Regions from separate parts of the Faecalibacillus sp. genome, predicted to be linked through region 2. Evidence: a T-box and tRNA genes for the amino acid it is inferred to sense, from the RefSeq annotation. Region 2 holds a T-box; the other holds one or more tRNA genes.
What was found. The T-box of region 2 lies ahead of ileS (isoleucine--tRNA ligase). A T-box ahead of a tRNA ligase gene usually reads a tRNA of that ligase, here a tRNA-Ile.
Positions count from the first base shown of each region.

Region 1: it has a tRNA-Ile gene. The T-box ahead of ileS (isoleucine--tRNA ligase) is inferred to sense a tRNA for this amino acid. The anticodon was not compared.

Region 1 covers NZ_JBKYAR010000017.1:20,806-28,844, forward strand. Annotated here, with positions in the region: gene ACLVEP_RS07270 (glycyl radical protein) at 1-140, shown strand, start outside; gene ACLVEP_RS07275 (fructose-6-phosphate aldolase) at 154-834, shown strand; gene ACLVEP_RS07280 (ABC-2 transporter permease) at 861-1,523, opposite strand; gene ACLVEP_RS07285 (ABC transporter ATP-binding protein) at 1,525-2,361, opposite strand; gene ACLVEP_RS07290 (GntR family transcriptional regulator) at 2,363-2,734, opposite strand; gene ACLVEP_RS07295 (hypothetical protein) at 2,782-2,943, shown strand; gene map (type I methionyl aminopeptidase) at 3,003-3,860, opposite strand; gene ACLVEP_RS07305 (NUDIX domain-containing protein) at 3,949-4,497, shown strand; gene ACLVEP_RS07310 (N-acetylmuramoyl-L-alanine amidase family protein) at 4,559-5,248, shown strand; tRNA gene ACLVEP_RS07315 (tRNA-Ile) at 5,365-5,441, shown strand; tRNA gene ACLVEP_RS07320 (tRNA-Ile) at 5,467-5,543, shown strand; tRNA gene ACLVEP_RS07325 (tRNA-Ala) at 5,583-5,658, shown strand; gene ACLVEP_RS07330 (PTS transporter subunit IIC) at 5,739-6,743, shown strand; gene ACLVEP_RS07335 (DEAD/DEAH box helicase) at 6,755-8,039, opposite strand, start outside.
Region 2 covers NZ_JBKYAR010000035.1:15,705-23,743, forward strand. Annotated here, with positions in the region: gene ACLVEP_RS10935 (Cof-type HAD-IIB family hydrolase) at 1-614, opposite strand, end outside; gene ACLVEP_RS10940 (D-alanyl-D-alanine carboxypeptidase family protein) at 724-2,007, opposite strand; gene ACLVEP_RS10945 (DMT family transporter) at 2,000-2,884, opposite strand; gene ileS (isoleucine--tRNA ligase) at 2,997-5,735, opposite strand; T-box leader at 5,775-5,973, opposite strand; gene ACLVEP_RS10955 (DivIVA domain-containing protein) at 5,945-6,385, opposite strand; gene ACLVEP_RS10960 (RNA-binding protein) at 6,398-7,156, opposite strand; gene ACLVEP_RS10965 (cell division protein SepF) at 7,186-7,626, opposite strand; gene ACLVEP_RS10970 (PRC-barrel domain-containing protein) at 7,705-7,947, opposite strand; gene ACLVEP_RS10975 (sigma-70 family RNA polymerase sigma factor) at 7,972-8,039, opposite strand, start outside.

The DNA.
Region 1 (8,039 bases), on a different contig from region 2:
AAACATTATTAGATGCGCAAGCACATCCTGAAAAACATAAAGATTTAATTGTACGTGTTGCTGGATATTCTGCATTCTTTAATGTGTTATCAAAAGCAACACAAGATGATATTATTGGAAGAACTGAACAAACATTATAGGGAGAAAAGAAAAATGGAATTTATAATTGATACAGTAAACTTAGAAGATATAAAAGAAGCAGTAGAATATATGCCAATTGTAGGAGTAACAAGTAATCCTTCAATTGTGAAAAAAACAAGTCCTAAAGATTTCTTTAAACATATGAAAGAAGTCAGAGAAATCATAGGAAAAGAAAGAAGTCTTCATATTCAAGTGATTTCTAAAGAATGCGATGAAATCGTTAAAGAAGCCCATCGTATACTAGAAGAAATCGATGATCAAGTCTATATCAAAGTACCCGTATCATATGAAGGAATCAAAGCTATCAAAAAACTAAAAGCAGAAGGAGTCAATGTGACAGCAACAGCTGTTTATGATTTGATGCAAGCCTATATGGCTTTAGCAGCAGGAGCAGACTATATTGCACCTTATGTCAATAGAATAGGGAACCTAGGAAATGATCCAATGGAACTTATCAATGAATTGTCAAATAGAATCGTACAAGATGGATATGATTGTAAGATATTAGCAGCCAGCTTTAAAGGAGTACAACAAGTAAGAGATGCCTTCAATTATGGAAGCCAAGCGATTACAGCACCAGTAGAAGTATTAAAACAAATCTTTGCGAATCCAAGTATTGAAAAAGCAGTGAATGATTTTAATAGTGACTGGTATGATGTTTATGGTGAAGGTAAAGGAATTTGTGATTTATAATAAAAAACGCCTGTTTGAGGCGTTTTTTAATATTCTTTTTTATTTAAAAGTTTTAAACTTATTTGATAAGAGATGATATTAAATATTAATGTAAATAAGATTGTAAATGTAGTAACAAGTGATAAATGATTTTCTAAAAAAGAATCAATGATTGTTTCAATATCAAAACCAATGAATTTTGTTAGAAAATAAATCATTGCTATAAATAAGAAAATACCTCCAAAAACAATAATCATTGCAAGTTGACTTTTTTGTGCTTCAAAATAAATACCTACGGGTGTAATAATAGCAATTATTAAATAAGAAAACATTAATGTTAATAAACAACCTTGTAGAAAATCACTATTTATAAAATGAAATGATTGTTGAATTCGATAATAACTTAAACTAGAAATACCTATTGCTACTAAGATAAAAAGAATGCCAAGCATACCACCTAAATAATATTTTTGTTTAAGATATGTTCCTTTACTAATAGGTAGCGTAAATAATGTTGTAAAGCCATGATTAAAACTATCATAACTAATTGTACTCATTAATAAAACACCTGGGAAAATACTGAAATAACCTAATACAAAGGTAGGATTATCATAAAAGTAAGAAAATCCAAAACCAAATAAAATTAAAAACAGAAATAAAAATTTACTTTCTTTTAAATATGAAAAATCTTTCATTAATAAACCTTTCATTTTACTCACCTCTTAACATCATAGAAAATAAAGTATCAAAATTATTTTTTTCAACAATAATATCTGGATAATTTTCTAAATAAAATTGTCTTTGATTTGTAAGAACATCCCAACCATAAGTTTCCTTTCTTGTTTTTAAAAAATAAGAAGAATCAACTTGTTGAAATTGTTCATCTGTTAACTTTAATAAACCATATTGATCAAGTAAACAATCTGTGAATTCATGAAAAATAAACTGACCTTGATCAATTATATAAATATCATCACATAAATTTTCTAAGTCAGAAGAAATATGTGAACTAATTAAAACACTATGACTTTCATCTTCTTCCATAAATTCTCTAATTAAATCAATAATTTCTTCTCTAGCAATAATATCCAATCCATTAGTAGGTTCATCTAAAATAAGAAAAGATGCTTGATGAGATAAAGCAATAAGAACATTTAATTTAGCTTTCATCCCAGTAGAAAAATCATTGATTTTTTTATCTAAAGGAAATTGATATTGTTTACATTTTTGAATGAAATAATCTAAATCAAAATGAGTATAAGTGTTTTCTAAAAGTTTTATAAGATCTTTTAATGTGAGATATTCACATAAGGACGTATTAGCAAGACTACAGCCAATTTTGTTTTTATCAACTGTTTGGTTGTTTTCGTTTAAAATAGTAATATTTCCTTTATCAATGTGAATAAGATCTAAAATAGCTTTAAATAAAGTCGTTTTACCAGCTCCATTTTTTCCAATAATCCCAGTAATTGTCCCTGGTTTTATTTCAAATGAGCAATTTAAATGAAAATGTGGATATGATTTTTGAACATGTTGAACTTTTAACATATTATTCCTCCATTAATACTGTTAGTATTTCTTTGATTTCTTCATAACTCACACCTGCTTGTTTTCCTTTTTGCAATGCTTTTTCTAGATAGGATTCAATTTCTTTTCTAGCTTCTTCTAAAAGTGTTTCTTGATTAACGGCTAAAACAAAAGTTCCTTTTCCGTGAATTGTTTTAGTAAGACCTTCAGTTTCTAAAAAATCATAGGCTTTTTTGACTGTGAGAGCACTTATTTTGAGTTCTTTAGATAGAGAACGAACAGAAGGTAAAGGATCATTTTCTTGTAAAGTGTGGTCATTGATTTGTTTTTTTATTTGATCGACAATTTGTTCATAAATAGGGATCATGGATGAGTGATTGATAATAATGCGCATATAATTCCTCCTTCATCTATAAACAGTATATAACAGTATAAAACAGTTTGTCAACATTTAGATTAGATATGAATTCTATTGATAAAGAATCTATCGAAATGTTTGAAAATAAAGAGTATGTTATGATTGTTATTGTGAGAAAGTTACAACAAGAGTATAAGATTCGTTTTAATGGAAATGGATATGGTATTGTCATGCATTATTTATGATTTAATGATTATTTAGTTATTGAAAATTTGACAAAATAAAAAGTCAGAAAATCTGACTCTTATTTTGAAATGATTTCTACACCATCTTCAGTAACAAGGAATGTATGTTCCCATTGTGCAGAAAGTTTTCCATCATCTGTGTAAACTGTCCAATCATCATTATAATTTAAATGAACATGTCTTGTTCCTTGATTAAGCATTGGTTCGATAGTAAAGACCATACCAGGGACAATTAAAACAGTATCTTCTTTTGTTTTAAAATGGAAGACATAAGGATCTTCGTGCATTGTCATTCCAATTCCATGTCCACAGAATTCTTCAACGACACTATAACCATTAATATGTGCATATCTTTGAATAGCTTTACCAATATCTCCAATATGACTTTTCCATGGTTTAATAGCTTTCATTCCTTCGTACATCGCTTCTTTTGTGATTTTAACAAGTTTTTTTGCTTCATCAGAAACATTTCCCATCATAAACATACGAGAAGCATCGGCATAGTAACCATTTAATTCACTTGTTGCATCGACGTTGATAATATCACCATCTTTTAAAATAACATTAGGAGAAGGAATTCCATGACATACAACATCATTAATAGATGTACAAATACTTTTAGGATAACCTTCATAGTTTAAGTCAGCAGAATGAGCGTTGTGTTCTTTTAAATATTCTCTTGTAAGAACATCGATATCTTCAGTTGACATTCCAATTTTTATATTTTTTTCAATATGATCCAATAAACCATTATTAACAATAGCTGCTTTTTTAATACCTTCTATTTGTTGTTGATTTTTAATCATTGATCTTGGAGGTGTCATGACCCCTCTTTTTTTGTAATAATTAATTTTTTTGTCAAATTCACGGTGACAGACTTCATAGTCTAAGCCACTTCCGCACCAACATTTATTCATTTATTCTACCTCTTTTCGTATCTATTTTAAACATCTCGTTTTATAATGTAAAGAAAGATGATAATATGATTTTAGTGGAGATGATAGAATGGAAATTTTAGATATATGCGATGAATTAGGAAATCCAACAGGAAAGACAATAGAAAGAGAAATAGCGCATCAAAAGGGAATTTTACATCGTACAGCACATGTTTGGATTTTAAGGAAAAAAGAGGATCGTATACAAATTCTTTTACAAAAAAGAAGTGATCAAAAGGATTCATTTCCTGGATGTTATGATATTTCAAGTGCTGGGCATATTCCGGCGGGAGATGGTTATTTAAAATCTGCAGTTAGAGAATTGAAAGAAGAATTAGGAATTGTTGTAAGTGAAAGTGAATTGATTGATTGTGGAAATAGAAGATTTCATTTTGAAGAAGTTTTTCATGGGCGATTATTTAAAGATAATCAAATAAGTAAAATATTTATTTTGTGGAAAGATTTAGAAGAAAAAGATTTTACTTTTGTAGATCATGAAGTAAGTGAAGTGAAATGGTTAGATTTTGAAACATGTTATCAAGCAGTTAAAGAAAATAAAATCAATCATTGTATCTATATTGAAGAATTAGAGATGATTCAAAAATATATAAATCAATAATAATAGAGGTATCATGAATCATGATATCTTTTTTTATATCATATAATACAACGGTGATGTTATGAAAAAGATAGTATTCATCTTGATTATAGTATGTATTTGGAGCTATGAAATACCTGTTTATGCAAGTGAAAAGCCATTAAAAGGCACTAAAGTTGTGATTGATGCAGGACATGGAGGGTTTGATAATGGGGCGATTGAATATGGTTATTTTGAAGATCGTCTTAATTTGGAGATATCTTTGAAATTAAAAAAGGAATTAGAAAGCTTTGGGGCAAAGGTATATTTAACAAGAGATGGAGATTATGATATGACGAAAAGAAATCATCATTATTCTAAACAAGATGATATGTATTTAAGAGTAAAAAAGATAGATAGTTTTAATGGTGATTATTTATTAAGTATACATCAAAATGCTTCAGGTAATAAAAGTGCTTGGGGCTCACAGGTTTTTTATTATTATAGAAGTGAACAAGGAAAAATACTTGCTGGGGATATTGATCAAAGTTTAAAGGAATTGACGCATAGTCGAAAGCCTATTAGTGGATGTGGTTTTAGAGTTTTAAGGGCAACAAAGACATTAGGGGTTTTAATTGAGTGTGGTTTTTTATCAAATTATAATGAATGTGGACAATTAAGAAGTAAAAATTATCAAAAAAAGTTATGTCAAAGAATAAGAAAAGGGGTAATTAAATATCATTTAAAGATAAAAGCTCAAAAAAAGAAAAAAATATCAAAAATTCTACAATAAAAAAACGTTGATTTTATCAATATAATTTTATTTCTTTAAAAAAATGTAAAAAAATATACGAAAAACCGTTGACGTAAGACTGTATGCATGTTATATTATATGGGCAGTTGATTGATGGGCCTGTAGCTCAGTTGGTTAGAGCGCACCCCTGATAAGGGTGAGGTCGATGGTTCAAATCCATTCAGGCCCACCATTAATTAATTGTTTTATATAGATGTGGGCCTGTAGCTCAGTTGGTTAGAGCGCACCCCTGATAAGGGTGAGGTCGATGGTTCAAATCCATTCAGGCCCACCATTTTAACAAATGAAATGGTGGAAAATTAAATATTAATTTGGGGCCATAGCTCAGCTGGGAGAGCACCTGCCTTGCACGCAGGGGGTCAGCGGTTCGATCCCGCTTGGCTCCACCAATAAATAAACTAACTGCTTCGGCAGTTTTTTTGTTAAAAAAGAATAAATATACTCTATAATCCAATTAAGGAGGTTAAAAATGGCACAAAGTAGAGGAAAGGGTAATTATATAATTAATACTTTTAATGGTATGGCCTATGGCTTTTTTGCGAGTTTGATTATTGGAACAATATTAAAACAATTAGGAACTTTAGTTCATATTGAACAATTGGTGACTTGGGGGACAATTGCAGGTTATCTCATGGGCCCTGCTATTGGAATAGGAATTGGCTATGCAATTGATGCTAAAGGTCTAAATTTGATTTCTGCGGTGATTGCAGGAGCAATAGGGGCTGGAACATTTAATAATGGAATTCAAGCAGGAAATCCGATTTCAGCTTATGTGGCTGTTTTAGCAGCTATTGAAGTGACAAGATTGATTCAAGGAAAAACACCGATTGATATTTTACTTGTTCCTTTTGTTTCTATATGTATGGCAGGTTTAGTCACACAATTTGTAGGTCCTTATTTAACACAAATGATTACTTGGATTGGTAGTGTTATTAATGAAGGTGTTTCTTTACAACCATTATTTATGTCAATTGTAGTAGGTGTTTTAATGGGAATGGCATTAACAGCCCCAATTTCATCAGCAGCTATTGGTATTATGTTAGGACTTGATGGCTTAGCAGCGGGTGCAGCACTTGCAGGATGTTGTGCACAAATGGTTGGTTTTGCAATGATGTCAATTGAAGATAATGATATTGGAGATGTTATTGCTATCGCTGTTGGAACAAGTATGTTACAGTTTAAAAATATTATTAGAAGACCTCTTATTTGGTTACCAACAATTTTAACAACGATCATTACAGCTCCAATTTCAACGGTTTTACTTCATATTCGTTGTAGTGCAATTGGTTCTGGAATGGGAACGGCAGGACTTGTAGGTTTACTGGATGCGATTCAAGTGATGGGTAATCAATATTGGGTACCACTTATTTTAATTGATGTGATTTTACCGGCTGTTTTAACGTTTGTTTTTTATAAAGGTTTTAGAAAATTAAATTACATAAGAAAAGGAGATTTAAAGATTGAACGTCTTTAATCTCCTTTTTCTTATTTAAATAAATCAATGATATCTGCAGTAGACATTTGTGTAATAGAACCATTATTGTTTTCAATAAACATATTCGATAAATCTTGTTTTTGTTCTTGAAGTTTTTGAATCTTTTCTTCAATTGAATTTTTCATAATCAATTTATAAACTTGAACATTATTTGTTTGTCCAATACGATAAGCTCTATCTGTTGCTTGATTTTGTGCAGACATATTCCACCATGGATCATAGTGAATAACGGTAGAAGCACTTGTTAAGTTAAGACCAGTACCACCAGCTTTTAAACTGATTAAAAAGACAGTTGTTTGATCGTTTTGGAAAGCATTAACAAGTTGATGTCTTTTGATTTTTGTTGTTGAACCAGTTAAAACATAATAAGAAATATCTTTTTTACGTAATTCAGCTTCAATTAAATCTAATGATTTAGTAAATGAAGAGAATAATAAAACTTTTTGATTATTTTCTTTAGCAGTTTCAATAATATCCATACATGCTTTAAGTTTAGAACTTGGTTCAATAATATCTTTATATAAAATACGTTGATCACAACATAATTGACGAAGTCTTGTCATCATTGCAAGAATTTGAATCTTATCAATATGGTTTACTTGAATAGCGCTTTGTAATTCACTATTAATTGTTGATAAGTTAGCAAGATATACTTTTTCTTCCTCTGGTGTAAAAGGAATAATAACGTTGTTTTCAATCTTATCTGGTAATTCTGTTAAAACATCTTTCTTTGTTCTTCTTAAAATGAATGGTTCAACTAATTGTTTAAGTTTTGCTTGTTTTTGTTGATCTTCATTTTTTATGATTGGTATTTCATATGTTTCTTTAAAATGATGATAATTATATAAATATTGTGGCATCAAGAAATCAAAGATTGACCATAATTCTGCTAAACTATTTTCAATTGGAGTACCAGTTAAAGCAAAACGATACTTACCATTAATTAATTTAACAGTTTGTGCATTTTTAGTGCTTTGGTTTTTGATATATTGAGCTTCATCTAAAATGAAATAATAGAATTGATAATCTTTATATAATTCATAATCTCTACGAATATAGTCATATGAAGTAATAACAACATCATAATCTGGAATACTTTCAATCAATTTCTTTCTTTGAGAAATATTTCCAGTAATACAAATTGTTCTTAATTTTTTAGAGAATTTATTAATTTCATCTTGCCAGTTATAAATCAAGGTTGCAGGTGCAACAACAAGACTGACATGATTTTCACCAATACTATCTTCAATCAATGTCATAACTTGTAATGTTTTA
Region 2 (8,039 bases):
TGATGAAGACCTATTTTCATTTTATCACATAAAAATTGAATTGCACTTGATTTTGATACAGATTCATCCATAATTTCTAAATAAGTTGCTTTAGATTTATAAATCTTTAAACCACTAAATTTTTCCTTTAAACTCATTTCCAAACGATCAATAATCATAGCATCAGCTATCACTAATAATTTATGAACCTTTTTAACTCCATTTAAATCTAATTTTTCAGGTTTTAAACCAGTAATACGACTTTCTTCTTCAATACCTTCATCTACTTCATCAACCATCCATTTATCTTCTACATAAAAACTCACTGGTATTTGATAGTAGTATTTAATATATTCAAAAAGACGTTTTGCCATTTCTACCGAAAATCCTTTTGAATAAATCACTTCTTGATTTTCATCTAAAATCAATCCACCACTATAGCTTACCATAGGAGCTTTTATTTGTAATTCATCTAAAAAATAATGCATTCCTTTAGGCATCCTTGCTGATACAAGCACAAAAGGAATATGATTCGAATATAATTCTTGTACTTTATTTTTAGTTTTTTCACTTATTTGATGTTTTGAATTTAATAGTGTACCATCAATATCACTAAATACGCATTTATAAGTCATATTTCTCACCTCTCACTTATATTATACGTATTATTAAGTAATTGTCAACATACAAACTTATAAACACTTAATGTAAATAAGCATTTATAAGTAAAAAAAGTAGGTTCCCCTACTTTCTTCTATATCTTTGTTGACGTCTTTTTTTTCGTCTACGTTTAATCATGATTTTTCTTACTAACAATAAAACAATAATACCAACAACAAGAAACTCTATACATGGTAAAACAGCATTTTCAATTTTTCTCATTGTTACAACGAAACGACTTTCATTGACTGCTTGATCAGTAACTAACGAAACTGTCTCTAATTTTGTTTTTTTATAAAGAACATCCATTGTTCCAGCATTTTGATTTTTCTTAACTGGAGCTGTAAGATTTTTTAAATGAAATTTATATTGTAAATCTGCGGGATTATAATTTTTAGGTAATACCGCCTCTACTTTTTTTTCAGTAATAACATCTACTTTACCAGTTTGTCCTTTTTTGATTTCTACCGTATTCATCTTTGTTCCTTTTTTTAGAACATCTGTTACTGCATAGTTTGCAGCAATATAATGTCCTAAAGTAAGTGTATCATTGACAGTACAATGATTATAACCCTCACTATTTTTTGAAAAACCAACAACACTAATATAATGGTGATTATTAATGTTTAACAAACTAGATAAAGTACTTTGCGCTTTACTTGTATAACCACTTTTACATCCTTCTATCATAGATGTATCAATATGATCTCTTTTACTACTATAAATAACTTTTTTAACCCATTGATGTAAACCATCACTTGAAGTATATTGATATCTATTAAATACTTCGACAAATTTTTTATTTTTTAAAGCATATTGTGTTATCTTAGCCATATCATAAGCAGTTGTGTAATGGTCATCATCATGAATTCCTGTTGTATTAACGAAATGAGAATCTTTTAATCCCAATTTTTTAACTAGTTGATTCATTTTTTTAACAAATTTTTCTTGATTTCCACAGGTATTATTAGCAAGTGCACGACAAGCATCTGCTCCTGAAGGTAACATTGCTCCCATTAACATATCTCTATATGTCACAACTTCCCCAACTGTAAAATTAGCAGCTGTAGCTCCTGTTTCCCATACAGTATCAATATCACTTTGAGTAATTGTTTCAGTTTTATCTAAATCATCGATCATTTCGATTGCAACAATACATGTTAAAATTTTTGTAATACTTGCTGGATACATTTTATCATGTGCACTTTTATTGTATAAAATTTGTCCAGTATCTTTATCAATAACAATAGCATATTGACCAGCAATATTAACTTCATTTTGATTTGTATTGCCTTCAGCAAAGACTGATCCTATAGATGTAAAAATCATTATAAATGATAAAGTGATTGTGAGTAATTTTTTAATCATTGTTTTCCTCCCTATGTAAAAAAGATAATTTTGTTTCTGAAATCAATACAGAAATAAATATAATTAAAAATCCTAAAGCAATTTGAAGTGTCATCATTTCTTGACCAAATAAAATAGAAAAGAAAACCCCAAATACAGATTCTAAACTTAATAATAATGCTGCAATATTTTCATTAACAAATTTTTGTCCAACATTTTGAAATAAATAACATAATGTTGTTGCAAAAAAAGCAAGGTATAAAATTTGAAGATAAATACTTTGGTCAATATGGAAAATAATAGAAACATCTTCAAATAAATAAGCTGCTACAAATGAAAAAATAGCGGCAAATGCAAATTGTAAAGCTGTAATAATTATTGGAGAGGTGTTTTTCATTGCTTTTTCACACACAATAATATGAACAGCATATAAAAAACCTCCTATTAATGTATAAATATCTCCTAAATTGATTTTTAAAGAACTATCTAAAGAAACAAAACCAACTCCAATAAAACAAAGAATAGCTGCAAATATTTGTGAGCAATCTGGACTCTTTTTAAAATAGAGCCAACTTAATAAAGGAACAATAGTACAATAAACAGCCGTTAAAAAAGCATTTTTACCTGGTGTTGTGAGTTGTAAACCGAATGTTTGAATTGAAAATGCACTAAACAACGCAAGTCCAGCTAAAAAACCACCTATTAAATCTTGTTTTTTTATTTCTTTTATTTTATTAAAAAACAAACATGTAATAAAAATAGTACTAAGTACAAAACGGATGCATAACAAAGTAAATGGCGAAATAAAATCCACAGCATTTTTCATAACAATGAAAGAACTTCCCCAAATAAGTGCTGCCATTAATAACATACATTTACCCATTGTTTCTTTTTTCATATACTCTCTCACCTACAATCTCGTAAATAATAACACAGTTCGCTTCATTTTTCATTACAAAATTGTTTTTTAAAAAGAAAAGGATGTACCTTTCGATACATCCTGTTAGCTATTATTCAGCTACACGGTGAGCTACGCTTGCACAACGTGAGCATAATTCACCATTCATTTCATCTTCATCAAAATAGTTCCAACATCTTGGACATTGTACACCGTTGAATTTTTCTACTTTAATGTAGCTTGTTTCATATTCTTCTAAAGTTGTATCATCAACTAATTCAACTTTAGCAACAATGAATAATTGTTTTAAATCATCTTTTAAGTTAGCAATATCTTTATATTCATCTTTTAAAGATAATGTTACTTTTGTTTCCATATTAGATTTAATTAATTTTTCATTTCTTAAACCTTCCATAGATTTTAAAACATCTTTTCTTACTTCCATGAATTTAGAGAAATAAGCTAAAACTTCTTCTTCGTTTTCAATATCAAATAATTCATATTTAGGTTCTAAGAAAATAGATTCTGCTTTTGTTTCATCACAATAGAAATGATCATGTAATTCTTCAGCTGTAAATACAAGAACTGTTGATAATAATTTCATCATTGTTTTAGCATGATGATATAAAACAGTTTGAACTTGTCTTCTACGAGGAGAATTTGCAGCTTCAATATATAAGATATCTTTTGTGAAATCCATATAGAATGAACTTAATGTATTTGTAAAGTAATTTAAGATTTCTTGGTTGGCTGTTGCAAAATCATAATTTGCATAAGCTTCATCATAAGCTTTCATTAATTCATTTAATTTAGCTAACATGTATTGATCAACACCAGGTAAATCTTTAATTTCTACTAAATCACTTTCTTTAAAGTCATTTAAGTTACCTAAAACGAATCTCATTGTATTACGGATTTTACGATATCCTTCAGCAACTTGTTTCATGATTTCATCAGAAATACGAACATCTTGTTGATAAGCAACAGAAGTAGCCCATAATCTTACGATATCTGCTCCATATTGGTTAACAAGTTTAATAGGATCTACTGTATTTCCTAAAGATTTAGACATTTTATTTCCTTTACCATCTAATACGAAACCATGTGATAAGACAGTTTTATAAGGAGCTTTACCATGAGCAGCAACACCGATAATTAATGATGAGTTGAACCATCCACGATATTGGTCACTACCTTCAAAGTAAAGATCTACAGGATAATTAAATCCTCTTTCTACCATGACACCTGTATGTGAACTTCCTGAGTCAAACCATACATCCATGATATCTTTTTCTTTTTTGAAGATACCATTTGGTGAATGTTCATTTGTATATCCTTCAGGTAATAAATCTTTTTCATCTCTTTCAAACCAAACATTTGAACCATGTTCTCTAAATAATTCAGAAATATGATCAAATACTTCTTGTTCAATAATTGGTGTTCCATCTTCACAATAGAAAATAGGAATTGGTACACCCCAAGTACGTTGACGTGAAATACACCAGTCTCCACGATCTCTAATCATATTATAGATTCTAATATGACCCCATTCATTTAACCAGTTAATATTATCAATTTCACTTAATAATTTATCTCTGATTTTATCTAATGAACAGAACCATTGATCAGTTGCTCTAAAGATAATAGGTTTTTTAGTACGCCAATCATGTGGGTAACTATGTGTAATGAATTCAAGTTTTAATAAAGCACCGATTTCATCTAATTTCATAGTTACTGTTTTATTAGCATCATCAACATATTGACCAGCTAACCATTCACCACAGTCTTCCATCATGCAACCATGTTCATCAACATTACAGTAAGCTGGTAAATTGTATTTTTGACCAACAAAGAAGTCGTCAGCCCCAAATCCAGGTGCTGTATGAACGCATCCAGTACCAGAATCAGCAGTGACGTGATCTCCTAAGATGACTAATGATTCTCTGTCATATAATGGATGTTGACATGTGATATATTCTAATTCAGATCCTTTATAATGATTAACAACTTTATAATCAGTAATTTCAAATTTAGCCATTAATTCATCAACTAAAGTATCTAAAACAATTAATTTTCCTTTTTCTGTTTCTACTAATGCATAATTATAAGATGCATTTAAACAGATTGCTAAGTTAGCTGGAATTGTCCAAGGTGTAGTTGTCCAAATAACGAAATTAACATCATTATCTAAAATTCCTTTACCATCTTTAACTTGGAATTTAACAAAGATAGTTGGTGATTTGATATCATGATATTCAACTTCTGCTTCAGCTAATGCTGATTCACTTGATGGTGACCAATATACTGGTTTTAATCCTTTGAAGATTAATCCATCCATTGCCATTTTAGCAAAAACTTCAATTTGTCTTGCTTCAAATTCATGTTGTAATGTTAAATATGGATGTTTATAATCTGCAAATGTTCCCATACGAATAAGTTGTGACATTTGTTTATTAACTTGTTCATGAGCATAAGCATCACATTTTTCTCTAAATTTAGCTGTAGGCATTTCTTTACGATTAACACCTAATTTTTGAATAGCATTTTCAATTGGTAAACCATGAGTATCCCATCCAGGAATATATGGTGTATAGAAACCATTCATATTTTTATAACGACAAATAACGTCTTTGATTACTTTGTTTAACATATGTCCCATGTGCATATTTCCATTAGCATATGGAGGACCATCATGGAAGACAAAGCTGTCTTTTCCTTCGTTTTGTTGGATAACTTTGTTATACATGTCGTTTTCTTGCCAACGTTCTACATACTTAGGTTCTTTTTTTGGTAAGTTTCCACGCATTTCAAAGTCAGTTTTTGGCATTAATAATGTGTCTTTGTAATTCATTTTTTCTTTCCTCTCTTTAAAAATAAAAAAACACATCATCCTAAGGACGATGTGATCGCGGTACCACCTTAATTCGTATTTTCATACGCTCTTGAAATCTTAACGCGATTAACGTCACCTTCTACTCAATTCAAAGGGCTACTCCAGAGTGATACATTATAATCTTTGTTACTGATTTACACCAACCATCAGCTCTCTTAAAACTCTAATTATAAACTGTCTCCTTCATCGTATTTATCTTCATTAATTAAATTGTAAACTTCAGATTGATCAATAGACTCAAGGATATCTTTTGACATTTTTTCTACCGAAGCTCTAAATTTAACAGCTTGCGCTTTAAAGTCGCTCATCTCACCAGATAACGAACGAACATACTCCAGCGATTCGCTCAGTATCATATTAGCATTCTTTTTCGCTTTGTCAATAAGTTCGCTTGCTTCTTTTAATGCAAGACGTGCAATTTCTTCATTTGTTTGTTCTTGGATGTTCACACGATGTTGTAATAATGATTTTTGATGCTCTAATTGTTGATAATCCTCTTGTAGTTTTTTCATTTGATCATTCAACTGCTTTATTTCATTATCTTTTCTATTGATTAACTCATCAACTTGTGACTTATTATAACCAAATAATTGCTTTTTTATCGACATCATGTTCACTCCCTACTTATAAAAATATCCTTCAACCACATAATTATCAGAACGTGTTTGCTTCTTACAATCAACAAACATCACTCTACCATGCTTTTTGAATGATATTATGTCTTTATTATTACATAAATAATTTATTTGTTCAACCGGTTTATGATTAACTTTTACATGACCAGCACGGATAAATTCAGCTGCTTTTTGTCTTGATATTTTATAAAAAGAAGAAATAATTTTATCTAAGCGAAATGATGAAACAATAAATGATTTTACTAAATAATCATTTTTAACTTCGATTTCTTCATGACACTCTACAAACTTTACTTTACTTCTTTTAATCATTGATAAATGATCTTTTAAATATTCATAAATATGTCGATCTACAGCTAAATAAAAGTCTTTATCTTTTTCTACAATATCTCCAAACAATTCTCTTTTGATTCCTAAAGACATTAAAGCACCTAAAATATCTCGATGTGTTAATTTTTCAAAATTCTTTGCATAAACAATTTTACAAACAACAATTTCAAAATCATCTTTTTCTATCTCATAAAAATAAGGAGCAATAATCATTCTTTGACTTTCACTATGAATAAAACCACCATTTTCTAAAATTTGAACTTCTTCTTGATGTCCAATAACACTTTTAACAATTGATTGATGATATGGATCTAAAAATTGAGTTAAAATAAGTCTTTGTTTATATTGTACTTGATCTAAATAATCAAGTACCTTTTTTACAAAGACTTCTTCTCCCTTAAAATGTTCTAACATAACTTAAAAAAGTATGGAAACCATACTTTTTAATCTTCTTGTTCATCTTCATCTAAATCAATTGTTCCAGCAACAGAAATATTACGAGGTGTACATAAGAAAATTTTTGGTCCAATTCTTTGAATATCACCTTCAATAGCGTAAATAACACCACTTAAAAAATCAACAACACGTTTTGCTTGATCTTTTTGTAAACGATGTAAATTAACAACTGTCGCTTTCTTTGTTTTTAAATAATTTGCAATATCTTGAGTTTCTCCAAATGAACGTGGTTCAAATAAAACTAAATGACTATCTTTATTCATATTTAATGATTTCACAGCTTCGCTTGTTTTAGAAAATTTTGCTTGTTCAAATAAACTTGTTTTAGGTTCAGTATCAATTTCTACAGCATCATAATCTTCAGCAATATCTCCTTCATCCCCATCTTCATCGAAAAACCATTTCTTTACTTTTTCACCGTAACCCATGAAGTCATCCTCCTTTTATTTCCTCAATATTATACCATACATTTATTGATTATCAAAGGTATCAACAAGGAAATATGGTTAAACCTGTTCAATATTCACCAAAATGACATCACCCTTTAAAGAAATTACACATTCAATCGGAATAACAATGACAGGTGGTTCTTTAAAAAAACAAAAAAAATGAAAAAAATTCATTTTTTCGACAATTAATGCTTGTATACACTTTTGACACCAATCTAATTCAATATCAGCAATATAGCCAATTTTTTTACCATCATAGACATTAATAACATCTTTTGATTGTAATGATACAAATCGCATACGATCACCTCTATAAAATATGCTTTAGACTAATCTTTTATGTAATTTTTCTAAAGCTTTTTTTTCAATTCGAGAAATTTGTGCTTGAGAAA